Regions from separate parts of the Brevibacillus ginsengisoli genome, predicted to be linked through region 2. Evidence: predicted binding sites of a transcription regulator. Region 2 holds the regulator's gene; the other holds the start of a gene.
The links. Region 2 encodes NrdR, which represses ribonucleotide reductase genes. Its sites were predicted from a motif close to AACACNATATATNGTGTT; they were not measured.

Region 1 (6,977 bases), on a different contig from region 2:
GAAACGACGACTGATGCAATTTCCATTAGAGATATGAAGGGAAATATACTTCTCATAAATAATGCCTTTGAAAAAATTTATGGCTGGACATTTCATGATCTGGTGCGTGATCCGTACTGTCTGGTGCCGGAAAATTTAATAAATGAAACCATAGAAATTTTTCGCCCGATAAAAAGCTCAGGAAAGCGGATTTCTGGATATGAGACCGTACGCAAGCGAAAAGATGGCACGATGGTGCATGTAAGTTTAACGGCTTCACCTATACGGGATATTGAAGGAAATATTGTCGGCACTTCGGTTATCGCAAGAGATATTACCGAAAGTAAAAAGGCTGAAGTAGCCTTGCTGGAAAGTGAGGCCAAATATCGGATATTAGTAGAAAATACGAATGATATTATCAGCTCATTTGATGTGAACATGAATAAAATTTTTATCTCACCTTCTATCGAGCTTCACTTGGGATACACCCAGGATGAATATCTTCAGACCGATCTTTTGGCTATGATTCACCCTGATGATGTAAAAACAATAGTGGATGTGCATCAATCAATTACTATTCATAAAAAAACGGTTCAAATTGAGTCGAGAGTAAAACATAAAAATGGATCTTGGGTCTATTTGGAGTCGCGTTGCGTACCAATCTTATCTGAGAACGCCAAGCTTGAAAGCTATTTGGTCGTGTCCCGCAATATTACCGAACGCAAACAATCTGAAGAAGCTTTGCGAAAAAGCGAGGAACAATACCGATTCATTGCTGAACATACAGCAGATTTCATTTCTGTCATTGATAAGTTTGGCAAGACCGTGTACAGTTCTCCTTCGCATCTGAAAAAGTTAGGCACGGATCGAATTCACTTTGATAAAGTCCATCCTGACGACGCGTCCCGGGTTTGTGAACAGTTCTCCCACATGCTCCGAACGATAACCCCGATTATCTGTGAATATCGATATAAACTGGATCATGAAAGATGGATTTATTTGGAGTCGAGAGGAATGCCCTATACCAGCGCTGATGGCGAATATCCATACTTTTTTAATGTGACACGTGATATTACGGAGGAGAAACAAAAAGAAGAACTATTCCTAAGAACAGAAAAACTGTCAGTCGTCGGAGAATTAGCCGCAAGTATCGCCCACGAAATCAGAAATCCGCTCACCACATTGAAGGGATTTATTCAGTATTTACAACCAGAAACTTCAGATAGTTCCTCGTATACTCCCATTCTGTTGTCTGAGCTAGATCGAATCAACTTCATCGTGAGTGAGCTGCTTGTCTTGGCGAAGCCCCAAAATCTCCATATAAGGCCGGTTCTTTTGCACAGTATGATCGAGAATGTTGTAAAGTTGCTTGAATCGGAAGCGAATCTCAAAAACATCGTCATCACGACGGAATTGGTAAATGAACCAATTTCGATCAATTGTGAGGAATATCAGTTTAAGCAGCTATTGATCAACATCCTGAAGAATTCTCTGGACGCGATCTCGGAAAATGGCGAAATCAGTATTCAAACGACACTACGAAGTGACAAGCAAGTCCTGATTCGCATTACTGATAACGGTTGCGGCATTCCACCTGAACTGCTGCCGAAACTTGGAGAACCTTTTTACACCACCAAAGAAAAGGGGACAGGATTAGGCTTACTTGTCAGTAACAAAATTATTAAAGATCATCAAGGAAGTATTCGCTTTAGCAGTGAAATGAATAAGGGTACCACCGTTGATATCACCTTACCTTGTCTCTGACACTTTTACAAAGTTGTGAACTTGCTCACTCGAAAGGTAGCCGATACAATAGGAGAGCGAGCGTTCATTACAGCGTAGGACATGCGCTTAAGGAGGAACACCTATGGAACAGTGGCGATACATTTTAACCGAGCCGATGTCGCCAGCCATGAATATGGCCATTGACGAAGCGATTTTGACTTTACATAGCGAAGGAAAGGTGCCTCCAACCATTCGCTTTTATACGTGGGACCCGGCAACCTTGTCTATTGGATATTTTCAAAAGGCGGAAAAAGAAATCGATTTAGAAGCCGTCCAAGCGAGAAATCTCGGATTTGTAAGACGACCAACCGGGGGACGAGCTGTTTTGCACGATCAGGAACTTACGTACAGCGTTGTGGTATGGGAGAACCATCCGAATATGCCATCAAGCGTAACGGAAGCCTACAAGGTAATAAGTATGGGGCTTCTGCACGGATTTCAGGAACTGGGACTGAATGCGGAGATGGTCTCTTTGGCGAATGAAGAGGAGAAGGAGAAATACAGCTCTCCAGGCTCGTCAGCGTGTTTTGATTCCCCATCCTGGTATGAGCTGGTCGTCGAGGGTAAAAAGGTCGCAGGAAGCGCTCAGACGCGCCAAAAAGGGGTTATTCTACAGCACGGCTCCATCCTGCTGGATATGGACGTGGAACTTCTCTTCTCTCTTCTGAAATTCCCGTCAGAGCGAGTCAAGCAACGGATGATTGACAGTTTCGTACAGAAGGCGGTTACGATTAATGAAGTGAGTGGTCGTGAGGTATCACTGGAGGAAGCGATTGCTGCTTTTTATAAAGGGTTTGCTTCCGGACTAGATATTTCACTTGTCGCTGAACCTCTTACCGCAGACGAGCTTGCATTAGCCGAAGAGTTGGCGCAAACCCGTTACGCGACGCATGAGTGGAACTTCCGCCGATAAGGGGAAATGCGTGAGAATAGACAAAAGCTTCTATCTTTGGTAAAGATAGAAGCTTTTCATTTGATTCCCGAAGCGTTACTCTAGGAAAAGTGCCTTTTTTGAGGATGTTACACAAATGTACCACAAACTGATTGAACATACTGGGTATAGGCGAACTGCAATTGTTTCACGACTGAACCTGCCTCTCCATTTGCGACTGGCTGGCCGTCAAGTAAGACAACCGGCGTTATCTCGGACGTGGTTGCGGTGATGAACACCTCGTCTGCCGCGCGAAGGAACTCAAGGTTAAAGGCAGTTTCTTGTACAGGTATCTGAAGGGTTGCCGCCAACTGGAGAACGGTTTTACGGGTGATCCCGTGCAAAATGAGATTCGTTTCAGGATGTGTATAGAGAGTGCCGTCCTTTACAACAAACACATTGGAGGAGCTGCCTTCTGTCACAATCCCATCACGATGCATAATCGCGTCGTCTGCCCCTTGCTCCTTTGCTTGTTGCTTCGCCATTACGGCACCGAGCAAATTGAGGCTTTTAATATCACAGCGCAGCCATCGGATGTCATTCGCAGTGATTGCCTTGATGCCACGTTGGAATTGGGAGAGCGGGCGAGCTTTTTTAGATACATAAGCGGTGATGGTTGGCTTGGTATCTACGGTTGGAAACTCAAACTGACGAGGTGCGACTCCTCGGGTGATTTGCAAGTAAAGAATGGCGTCGTCTCGCTCGCCCAAAGAACTTTTGGAAATCAACATATGGACAATGGACATGAGTTCGTCAGGAGAATGCGGGAGAGTCAGTGATAGTTCCTTGGAACTACGAACGAGACGTGATAGATGCTCTTCCCAAAGGAATAGTTTTCCCCGATAGATGCGAACGACTTCATAGATTCCATCTCCAAACTGATAGCCGCGATCTTCTGGTTGGATAGCAGGTATGTCGTGTTCGCACCAGGTTCCGTTTACGTAGTACACTTGTCAACCCTCCAAAGTCCTAAATCTGAAGTTGTCACAATATATTGTGTGAAATATGTGGATATAGGAAAAGTACGTCAATATGTAGAATAAAGTCATTGATGAAAATAGTAACATATGGTATCTTTAAAACCGTCTCTATTAACGATAACAAATCGTCTTTTGAGAATCAATTTACATTTTTTCTGGGGGGAAAAGAATGTCAGCAACAACTGAATCACATCGCTTGGAAGGTTTAGGTGAAAAAATTTTCCTCGATCGCTACGCGATGAAGGACCTGGATTATACGAACACACAAGTAGGGGATACCATCCTAACCCTTACCAAAGATGATCCTCGCTTCCCGCAAAAGGAAGTTGGTGAAATTCTCTCCATTCATGGTAAAGAAGTAACGATTCTCTTGCGAAGCGGTGAAACGATCCAGACCAGCATCGAAAGAACAACACGCCCGCTTGAGCTTACTCCCGACGCTATGTGGGACAGGCTGGCCCGATCTCTGGCTGCTGTCGAAAAAACACCTGAAAAACAGGCTGAATGGCAAGCGAAGTTCCGTGAATTGCTAGATGACTGGAAGTTGGTACCTGGCGGTCGAATCGCTGCTGGCGCCGGTGCAAACGACGAATTGACGCTTTTTAACTGCTATGTAATTCCGTCTCCTCACGATTCCCGCGGAGGCATCATGGATACTTTAACCCAAATGACTGAGATCATGTCTCGCGGGGGAGGAGTGGGCATTAACTTGTCCAGCCTTCGTCCTCGTCGCGCGCTGGTCAAAGGGGTTAACGGTTCTTCCAGCGGTTCAGTTTCTTGGGGTGGACTCTTTAGTTATACAACTGGACTTATTGAGCAAGGAGGCAGCCGCCGTGGCGCGTTGATGCTGATGCTTAACGACTGGCACCCAGACCTTCTTGAATTTATTACAGTGAAACAAACGATGGGACTTGTAACGAACGCCAACCTTTCTGTTTGTGTGTCCAACGGCTTCATGAAGGCGGTTAAAGAAGATCTGGATTGGGATTTGATCTTCCCGGATACTCAAGATCCAGACTACGAAACCATGTGGGATGGCAACATGACCAAATGGCGTGATGAACTGGGCAAACCAGTGAAAGTATATAAAACCGTGCGTGCCCGTGATATTTGGCACACCATTATTGAATCGGCATGGAAATCCGCTGAACCAGGCATCGTATTCCTCGAATACTACAACCAAATGTCCAACAGCTGGTATTTCAACCCGATTATTTGTACCAATCCATGCGGTGAGCAAGGTTTGCCAGGCTGGGGGGTCTGCAACCTGTCCGCATTGAACCTCTCCAAGTTTGTAGCCGACGGCGAAGTAGAGTGGGACAAGCTAGGAACAGCTGTGCGCTACGCCGTGCGTTTCTTGGATAACGTCATCGATGCGACACCATACCATTTCGAAGAAAACGAGCGCAACCAGAAAAATGAACGCCGTGTTGGTCTTGGAACCATGGGACTTGCGGAGATGCTGATTAAACTGGGGATTCGTTATGGAAGTGTGGAATCTCTTGAGTTCCTTGAGAAGCTGTATCATTTTATCGCTCGCGAATCCTACTTGGCTTCTTCGGAGATTTCCCAAGAAAAGGGAAGCTTCCCGATGTTCGATCGTGAGAAGTTTTTACAAAGTGGCTTCATGAAGCAGTTTGACGATGAAGTGCGTGAAACCATTTATCAGAACGGAATTCGCAACGTTACCCTGTTGACTCAAGCGCCAACGGGTTCGACAGGTACGATGGTGGGAACTTCCACAGGGATTGAGCCATTCTATGCATATGAATTCACTCGTCAAAGCCGTTTGGGAACCGACAAGCAGTACGTACCAATTGCCAAGGAGTGGTTGGAAGCGAATCCTGGCGAGGAACTCCCAGACTACTTCGTGAGCGCAATGAGCTTGTCTGCTGAGGATCACGTACGCGTTCAAGCCGCTATTCAGAAGTGGGTTGATTCGTCCATCAGTAAAACAGCCAACGCTCCACATGACTTCAGCGTAGAAGATACCAAGAAACTGTATGAACTTGCTTTCGACCTCGGTTGCAAAGGGGTTACGATCTATCGAGATGGAAGTCGTGACACTCAGGTTCTTTCTGTAAGCAAGGATGATGAGAAAGCAGAGGCAAAAGCTAGTGAAAACACTACAGCAGGAAGCCATGGAAAAGCGCATGTACCTGAGAAAGCGTACAACAAGCGTCCGAAAAAATTAAGCGGGGCCACATACAAAATGCGCACTCCGCTTGGAAAAGCGTACATTACGGTAAATGACATCGACGGTGCACCATTCGAAGTCATTGTAAATGTAGGAAAAGCGGGTAGCGACGTATTTGCCATGTCAGAGGCTTTAGGCCGTGTATCCACACTCTTCTTGCGTTTTGGCGAATTGCCGGATGGCAACAAAGCTCGTCTTCTGATCAAGCAAATCAAAGGAATCGGCGGTTCAGGTGCTGTAGGATTTGGGGCAAATCGCGTGGAGTCGATTCCAGACGCGGTTGCGAAGGCATTGGAAATGCATCTGGATGGAGAAGACGATTATCACTCTGTAGCGGCAGCTTCCCATAAGTCCGCCTATAACTCTTCACCAGAACCGATCCACCATCACGCAGATGATGACGATGAGTTTGGCTTGGATTCACCAGACCTATGCCCATCTTGCGGCTCAGCAACCCTGATGCCGGCAGAAGGATGTAAAACCTGCACGACTTGCGGGTATTCGAAGTGTAGTTAAATGATGTAGAAAGAACAACATAAAATCCTAGTTGTGATGGATCATAAAAGCTGAGAATGTACCAAAAATACGAAAACCATAGCGCATGATTCATCCGGAAAATAGGAATAACCTTAGCCGTATTAAATTGGCTAAGGTTATTTTTTCATATATGGGAACTCAGGTCGTACAGACAGTTGAGCACTCCACTGTAAGATCATGAATAGGTAGGTGAAATAAGATGCTTAAGTTTTGGGAAAAACTAGGCGGATTAAGTAGAAATTGATTGCGTGACGTTCCAATAAATTGATAGATTCAATCCGAACACATCGATTTTATTTCTTTACTTGAGAACAAAATGATATAATAACAGAAAAAAACAGGGTTCTTCGAGATTTTTTAGAGGACTTGTTATATCCTAGATTTATACTATTTCTTGAGGTGAAAATTATGCAAAACACTGTACTCAATAAGGTGCCGACAACATTTTCTAGGTTAAATCCATTTCCAGCGAAAGTTCTAAAAAATGTAGATTTGAATGGAACTGGATCTAGTAAAGAAACAAGACATATCGAGTTATCGTTAAAGGGATCTGATCTTTCCTATGTCC
Region 2 (6,977 bases):
GTTGATGTTCTGATCTATAATGTGGGCATCTGGGAGAGCAAAGGCTTTCGCGATGATTACGACTTTGAGAAAGATGATCCCAACGAAATTTCTACAATAATTCAGGTGAATGTAACATCAACTATTACGTGTATCCAGAAGCTGTTGCCCAATCTGAAACAATCGAACAATGCCAAAATCTTTTTAATCGGTTCTACAGCAGGCCTTGATCATAATGAATTTACGCAGGTTTCATTTGCGGCTTCCAAATTTGGCTTGCGCGGGATTTGCAATTCGTTACGGGAGCATGTAAAGAAGTATGGAATAGGCGTTACGTGCATCCATCCAGGGGAAATTGCCACCCAAATTCCCTATGAAGACGGGATCGAAAAAGTCTTGGCAGATCATCAGGGCACACAGATTCCACTTCACGATGTCGTTTCAATCGTTAAGTGTGTCATGAACCTTTCCAAGGCATCTTGTGTAAAAGAAATTCAAATGCCAGCGATGTTGGATACCAACGCATAAGTTTGAAGCCCTTCTCTCCCAGTTTTGACCATTTTGAAAATTTTGGTAGAATAAAAGAAGTCCAATATTTAGGACAAAGGGAGAGGGAAGGTGTAAATGATGAAAAAGAGAACAAGCCATGCGGCTAAAGTCAGTCTCGCGCTATTTGTGCTGATGGGGGGATGCTTGGCGCCATCTAGTGTGATGACAAGTCATGTGGCTCACGCCGCGGAACAAAAGCAGAATGAAATTACTCAGGAGGAAGCGGTGAAAATCGCCAAATCGCTGATTGCTATACCAGCATCGGCTAAAAAAGAACAGATCCGATACGAACCCGCACATCCGGAATGGGGCCAGAGAAATTCGACTTGGAATCTGGGGTGGAACATCTCTGCGGATGACGGAATGAACGTTTCGTTAGATGCGAAGACGGGCAAGCTTATCAATTACTACTTGTGGAATAGAGATCAAGCTCTGAAAGCAGGAGCTCAAAAACTGACCCCTGAAGCTGCGCAAAAGGCAGCTGAAGCATTCCTGAACAAGGTAGCGAAGGATGAAGTGGGCAAGCTGTCCAAGGCGAATGAATTCACAGGGAATAGCTACTCCGGCGCGAACGAACTGGGGCAAATCGGTTTTCATTACACACGAGTGGAGAATGGAATCCCTTTCCTGGAGAATGGGTTTGACATTACAGTCGATTCTTCCCTGAACATTATTAGCTTCAGTCGAAATTGGACGGAAGAGCCTTTGCTGGATGGAAAGGCGAAACTTTCAATTGAAGATGCCAAGAAAAAGCTGCAGGAAGGGATCAAACCTTCTCTCCAATACTCTCGAGTCGGTGATGTAATCCCCAGACCGGGCGCAGGCAGAGCATCTTTTTCACTTGTCTATAAATACACACAGGACGACCCGAGCATGGTAGACGCCAATTCGGGTGAAATAATGAACTCGGCAGGAAAAACCGTTACCCAAGGGACCCCGATCCAACCACTGGGAAGCACAGTACATGCCCAATCGGGAGCAGCCAAGCTGATTGGAATGGATGAAGCACAAAAGATCGCGGAAGAATGGATCAAAAAGTTCCCTGGGCAATTCCGATCTGAGGGCAACCAGGGTAGCGGAACATCCACTGACCCGGATGGAACCGTGAGCCGGTCTTGGTCATTTTCTTTTGTCCCTCTTGATTCTAAGAAATCAGGGTATGAATCCGGAATTAGGCTGACGATTAGTGATCGAGGAGAAAAGATCGGGTATGACAATCAAGCGAAACAAAATTATCGATTCGGTGGAACAGCAGAAAAAATTGATTCCCCGATTCCTTGGAGTAAAGCAAAAGAGAACGCCATCGACCTGGTGAAAAAAATGTATCCTGACCGGTTAGGAGAGCTATACCTCCTAAGCAAGGAGCCATCCAAAGAGATGCTCCAATCCATGCTGGAGAATAACAGTCGAGGCTATTCGATTTCCTTTGGTTGGTTATGCGACGGGATTCCTGTTGAAGGTCCATTTGGTGGAGTCGAAGTAGAGGTGGATCCCAAAGATGGGGAAGTCATCGGCATGCACAATTTTATTGAAGGGAATTCACCAGTAATAAACCCAATAAAACCGAAATTAGACGCAAAGCAGGCTGTCGAGGTAGAACTTCAGGAGAAGAAAGTCTTGCTCACCTATTTCCAGCCAGGTTTTGATTATCGGTATGGCCCAATGGATGTTAAGCAATCGACTCCGATTCTTGTCTACCGTTTAGTGGGAAGTAATGGAGTGGTCGATGCAGCTTCCGGGAAATGGATCAATTTTGACGAGTTAAGTAAGATGAAGGTACCGCAGGACATTGCCAATCACCCTGATAAAGAGGCGCTTTCTTTTGCGATCTCCAAAAACCTTCTCGACGTCCAGGACGGAAAACTGGAACCCGATAAATCTGTAACCAAAGCGGAGTTCATCGATTCACTTATAAAAATGAGTGGTCAGTACGAGCTACGATCCTTCAGGTTTGATGAATATCGTGATAATGAAGAACCTGTGAAGGTCAATTATCAGGATGTAACCGAGAAGCATCCTTATTATGGCGCAATCCAGCAAGCGGTGAAATATGACCTTATTGCTAACGGTGGCAAGCTAAATCCAGACCAACCGATTACTCGCGTAGAAGCTGCCCAGATGGTCATTCGTTTCCTTGGTTTAAGCCCAGTCCTTAAACATGAAGAGGTTTTCAAGGTTCCTTTCACGGATTTAGCCCCAGCCGATATCCCATCGGTAGCCCTTGCCTACTCGTGTGGATTGTTCCCGGTAAAAGCGAATCAGCATGAATTTAAACCAAAGCAAGCCATGACCCGCGCAGACGTCGCTGTGATGTATCAGCAACTGTTTAAAACGTTTGGTAGACGCTAAATATAAGAACGAAGACCCCCCTTCCAAAATGAAAGGGGGGCTTCTCATTCTATGAGATTATTGGTTCGCGGCTGTTTGTTTATAGTTGAACAAATCTTCATCTTCAAAGCCAATAATGAACATTCTTAATTCTTGCTTCAGATCGATCTCATACGGCAATCGTACATCATTCCCGCGACCGTCTCTTAAAACGCGTACGGTTGGACGGTGACAATAATCGGGATCCACCTTACAGATAACACCGGTCTCTCCGGTATTCAAGACAACCCCGCTTCCTAACGGGAAAATGGCGATGTGACGGCGGAAAGAGTCAATGAGATGATGCGAGAAAAGATGTCCGCCTGATCCGAGCAGATACTCCAACGCGTCCTGTGGCATGAAGCGTTTGCGCCATGGTCGAGGAGTAGTCAAGGAATCATAGATGTCACAGATGCCAACAATCTGGGCGTACTCGTGAATCTGACTTTTCTTCAGGGCTTGCGGATAACCGCTACCATCCAGACGCTCGTGATGTTGAAGGGCTACGTGAGCGGAGAGCAGGGAGAGATCGTGTTGCTTACGCAAAATGTTGAATCCATTCATGCAATGCTGTTTGGCAATTTCTTTTTCTTCAGCGGTCCATTGGGTCTCTTTGTCCAGCATTTCTTTGGGCAAGTCTATTTTTCCGATGTCGTGCAATAGAGCGCCGATACCCAGCTCCGTGAGCTGCTGCTTGTTGTAGCCGAGCGACATCCCGACAGCGGTTGACAATACGGCCACGTTGACCGAGTGATGATACATGCCGCCAGAATAGGTGGAGATCGTAGATAAATGGGTCAGGATTTCTTCATTGCCCATAATGTCGCCAAGGATCGCATGAAAAACCTGTTGGAAGTGAAGACCCATATCCTTCACGGAAATCCGTCGCGCCAGCTTATTGGTGTTGGTGATTTGTTTGATCGTTGACTGGATCGTTTCTATAGCGGTTTGACGAGTTTGTGGACGAATGACGTCTTTTACAATAATATCACTAGTACGGTCGTCTTCAATGTAGATGGAATCGATGTTGCTTTTTATCAGACCTTGAATCAAGCGGTCGTTAAGAACCATTCCTTGACCAAGGAGAACTTTTCCATCCGGGGTAAAAATGGTTTTCCCCAGCTTCATCCCAGATTGGACTTGTCTGATTGAAACTAAGCGCATAGCAAGTCCCTCCTCGTTTATGTTCACCGTGTTGGAAAAATTAACAAACCTTTCTTAGTTATATTGTAGGATTTTCGCAAATTAAAGAGAATAGGCACAAGGATTTGACTTGACTAGGCATTTAAGATGAGCGAGACTGAAAAAAAGCATTGACTTTACTGGAGCTGATGGTATATGTTATGTCCATTTTGTGAGTATAACGGGACTAGAGTCCTAGATTCGAGACCTTTTAATAATAATCGGTCCATTCGTCGCAGAAGAGAGTGCGAAGAATGTGGTCGAAGATTCACGACTTTTGAAGTGGTGGAAGAAACTCCCTTGCTGATCATAAAAAAAGACGGAACACGGGAAGAATTTAGCCGTGATAAAATTTTGCGTGGACTGATCAGGGCCTGCGAGAAACGCCCTGTATCGCTTGAAGTATTGGAAAATGTCGTTGGCGAAATTGAGAAGGAACTCAAAAGCTTAGCCAAATCAGAAGTTCCCAGCAAAGATGTGGGAGAAATGGTAATGGAGAGGTTATACTACGTAGACGAAGTGGCTTATGTACGCTTTGCCTCCGTGTACCGACAATTCCGTGATATCAACGTGTTCATGAAGGAATTGGAAGAATTGTTGGGACAAGCGCGCAGCCATCCTCACAAGTTCACCTTTAAGGGAGGAATGGAAGAAGAATGATAAGGCGAATGCTGTCTTTGTTGGCAATCTGTGTACTTAGCCTATTCAGCGTACTAAGTGGATGCGCCTCCATTCGGCAGCAAACGATTGATGCACCAGACCCTTTATCTTCCCATCCAACAGAACAAGTAAGAAATCTAACCTCGTATCCTTCAAATGAGCTGACTATCGGCAGTCTGGATCGGATGCCCACCTTTGATCCGTTTGGCACTTCCAAACAGGAGGCATTGCTCACAGCTTATGAATCGCTAAGCTACCGGGGACTTGTCACCTACGGATCGAAGCGGCTGTTTGACCCGAGTCTGGCTTCGGATGTTCAAATCAATCGAAATCAAGGAAAACCAATGATTACACTGACCCTGAGACCTGAGATGCGCTGGTCCGACGGGCAACCGATTACAACGGATGACGTGCTTTTTACGTACCAGATGTATGCGCGACCTGATTATTATGGAGTCTGGAGAAACCAGATGTTCCTAATTGCTGGCGTCTCCGACTATCGCAGCGGAAAAGCGCCAGGGATTGCAGGGATAACCTGTGACAAAAGTAAACGAAAAGTACAGATTTCGCTTACAGAGGAACGAATTTCGTTTCTGGATGCTTTAAGCGCGCCACTTCTTCCCCAGCATCAAGTAGCGGATAAATCGCTGGAAGAGATCACGCGATTGTCTCAAACCGGCAAACTGGTCGGAGCGGGCCCTTATCAAGCAGAGCGATTAGACGAGAAGAAGTGGGAGTTTGAAGCCAATTCAAACTACTACCAAGGGAAGCCGCACATTGATTATTTACGGGTTGTTCAGATTGATCAGGGACATCTAGAACCGGGTAACAATCAGAATCCGGCAATCCTGTTTAGCTGGATTCCGCCTAACTTGGCCCGTTCACTTGCGCCTTTTTCCAATGCGGCGATCCTGATGGCGAGAGGGAATGGCTATCACTTTCTCGGATTTAATACCGCGAGCGCTCAATTAAAGGACGTGTCGGTTCGACGAGCATTGGCTCAAGCGATACCCGTCAAGCAAATGGCCGAGCAGGTTTTCTACGGTTTTGCTGTCCAAGCCAAGAGTCTTTCACCACGAAAGTTGTCAACTTATCCGACAGATCAGCTTCCGAGTTACGATCCGAATACAGCGAAGAAAATCTTGGCGCAGCACGGCTATACCCGTCAGAAGCGGCTTGTGCTCACGCTTCATTACCCGGATGATCCCGTACGCAAGCGAATGGCAGAGTTTGTCGTGAAATCCTGGGAGGCTCTTCCTGTGAATATCGTGACGAAATCTTTGCCAGCCGAGCAATTCACAGAACATGTTTTTGGCGGAAATCCGGTTGATCTTTATCTGTACGCTTGGCGGTACCCGCGTAACCCCTCAGAGTTTCGGGCTCTTTTTCACAGTGGAGAGAAGGTAGGGGAATTGGGGTTGAACGCCTCCCGTTATGTCAATCAGGAAGCGGATCAATTGCTGGAAAAGAGTCAGGCGTTTCTACCAGATGAAGAACGTAAACGTCTCCTCACAAAGTGGCAGCAGCGATTCTCGACAGATTTGCCAATTTTTCCGCTTGTGGAGGCCGCTAACCCCTATTATGTTGCGAAAGGCAAGCTGAAGGGAGTAGTTGAGCCGCTTGGGGCGCAGCCTTTTGACAACATCCATCAATGGTTTCTGGAATAAAGAGTTTATGATTCTTCCAGAGGCTTCCCTACTTCCGAATCGCCTGTGATGGTATAATAGAGGGACGATTACGAAGCAGGAAGGAATTATCTAGGATGCGTGTAGTATGGAACGAGCTTACACCTAACGATCGATATTTGGTTCGTACCATTCGACCAATTAGTATTGCCGAGATGGGGTATGTGGCCCATCTCTATTTGCCGTTGATCGGAATTGCCTCTTATACTCTCTATCAATATTTTATTCATGATATACAGGAAGTCAGCAGTGCGGCAGCGGAAGGAACGCATCGCAGCTTGATGGGAGTGACTTCGCTTCCTTTGGATCGGCTTTTGGCAGCTAGAGAACGGCTGGAAGCGATGGGATTGCTGGATGTGCGCCGCCGCGAGAATCGGGATGGAGACTCCTTCTATGAATATATCGTGAGGCCGCCCTTGTCGCCTTATCAGTTTTTTCAAGAAGATATCTGGCCGGTCATGTTGTTGAATCAAGTAGGAAAGCCCAAGTATGAGCAGATTCGCCGACGTTACGCGGACACCGCCTTTCACGAGCTGGATGAGCAGTACCCGTATG

Region 1: the regulator NrdR is predicted to act here: its motif matches at 3,679-3,696, upstream of ACQCN2_RS16540 (adenosylcobalamin-dependent ribonucleoside-diphosphate reductase).

The regions. Positions count from the first base shown of each region.
Region 1 covers NZ_JBNJQR010000008.1:65,572-72,548, reverse strand. The annotation lists gene ACQCN2_RS16555 (PAS domain S-box protein) at 1-1,743, shown strand, start outside; gene ACQCN2_RS16550 (lipoate--protein ligase family protein) at 1,847-2,677, shown strand; gene dat (D-amino-acid transaminase) at 2,785-3,645, opposite strand; gene ACQCN2_RS16540 (adenosylcobalamin-dependent ribonucleoside-diphosphate reductase) at 3,845-6,388, shown strand; gene ACQCN2_RS16535 (sulfite reductase subunit alpha) at 6,818-6,977, shown strand, end outside.
Region 2 covers NZ_JBNJQR010000001.1:97,420-104,396, forward strand. The annotation lists gene ACQCN2_RS00480 (SDR family NAD(P)-dependent oxidoreductase) at 1-507, shown strand, start outside; gene ACQCN2_RS00485 (S-layer homology domain-containing protein) at 604-2,877, shown strand; gene ACQCN2_RS00490 (HD-GYP domain-containing protein) at 2,935-4,059, opposite strand; gene nrdR (transcriptional regulator NrdR) at 4,234-4,737, shown strand; gene ACQCN2_RS00500 (ABC transporter substrate-binding protein) at 4,734-6,404, shown strand; gene ACQCN2_RS00505 (DnaD domain protein) at 6,500-6,977, shown strand, end outside.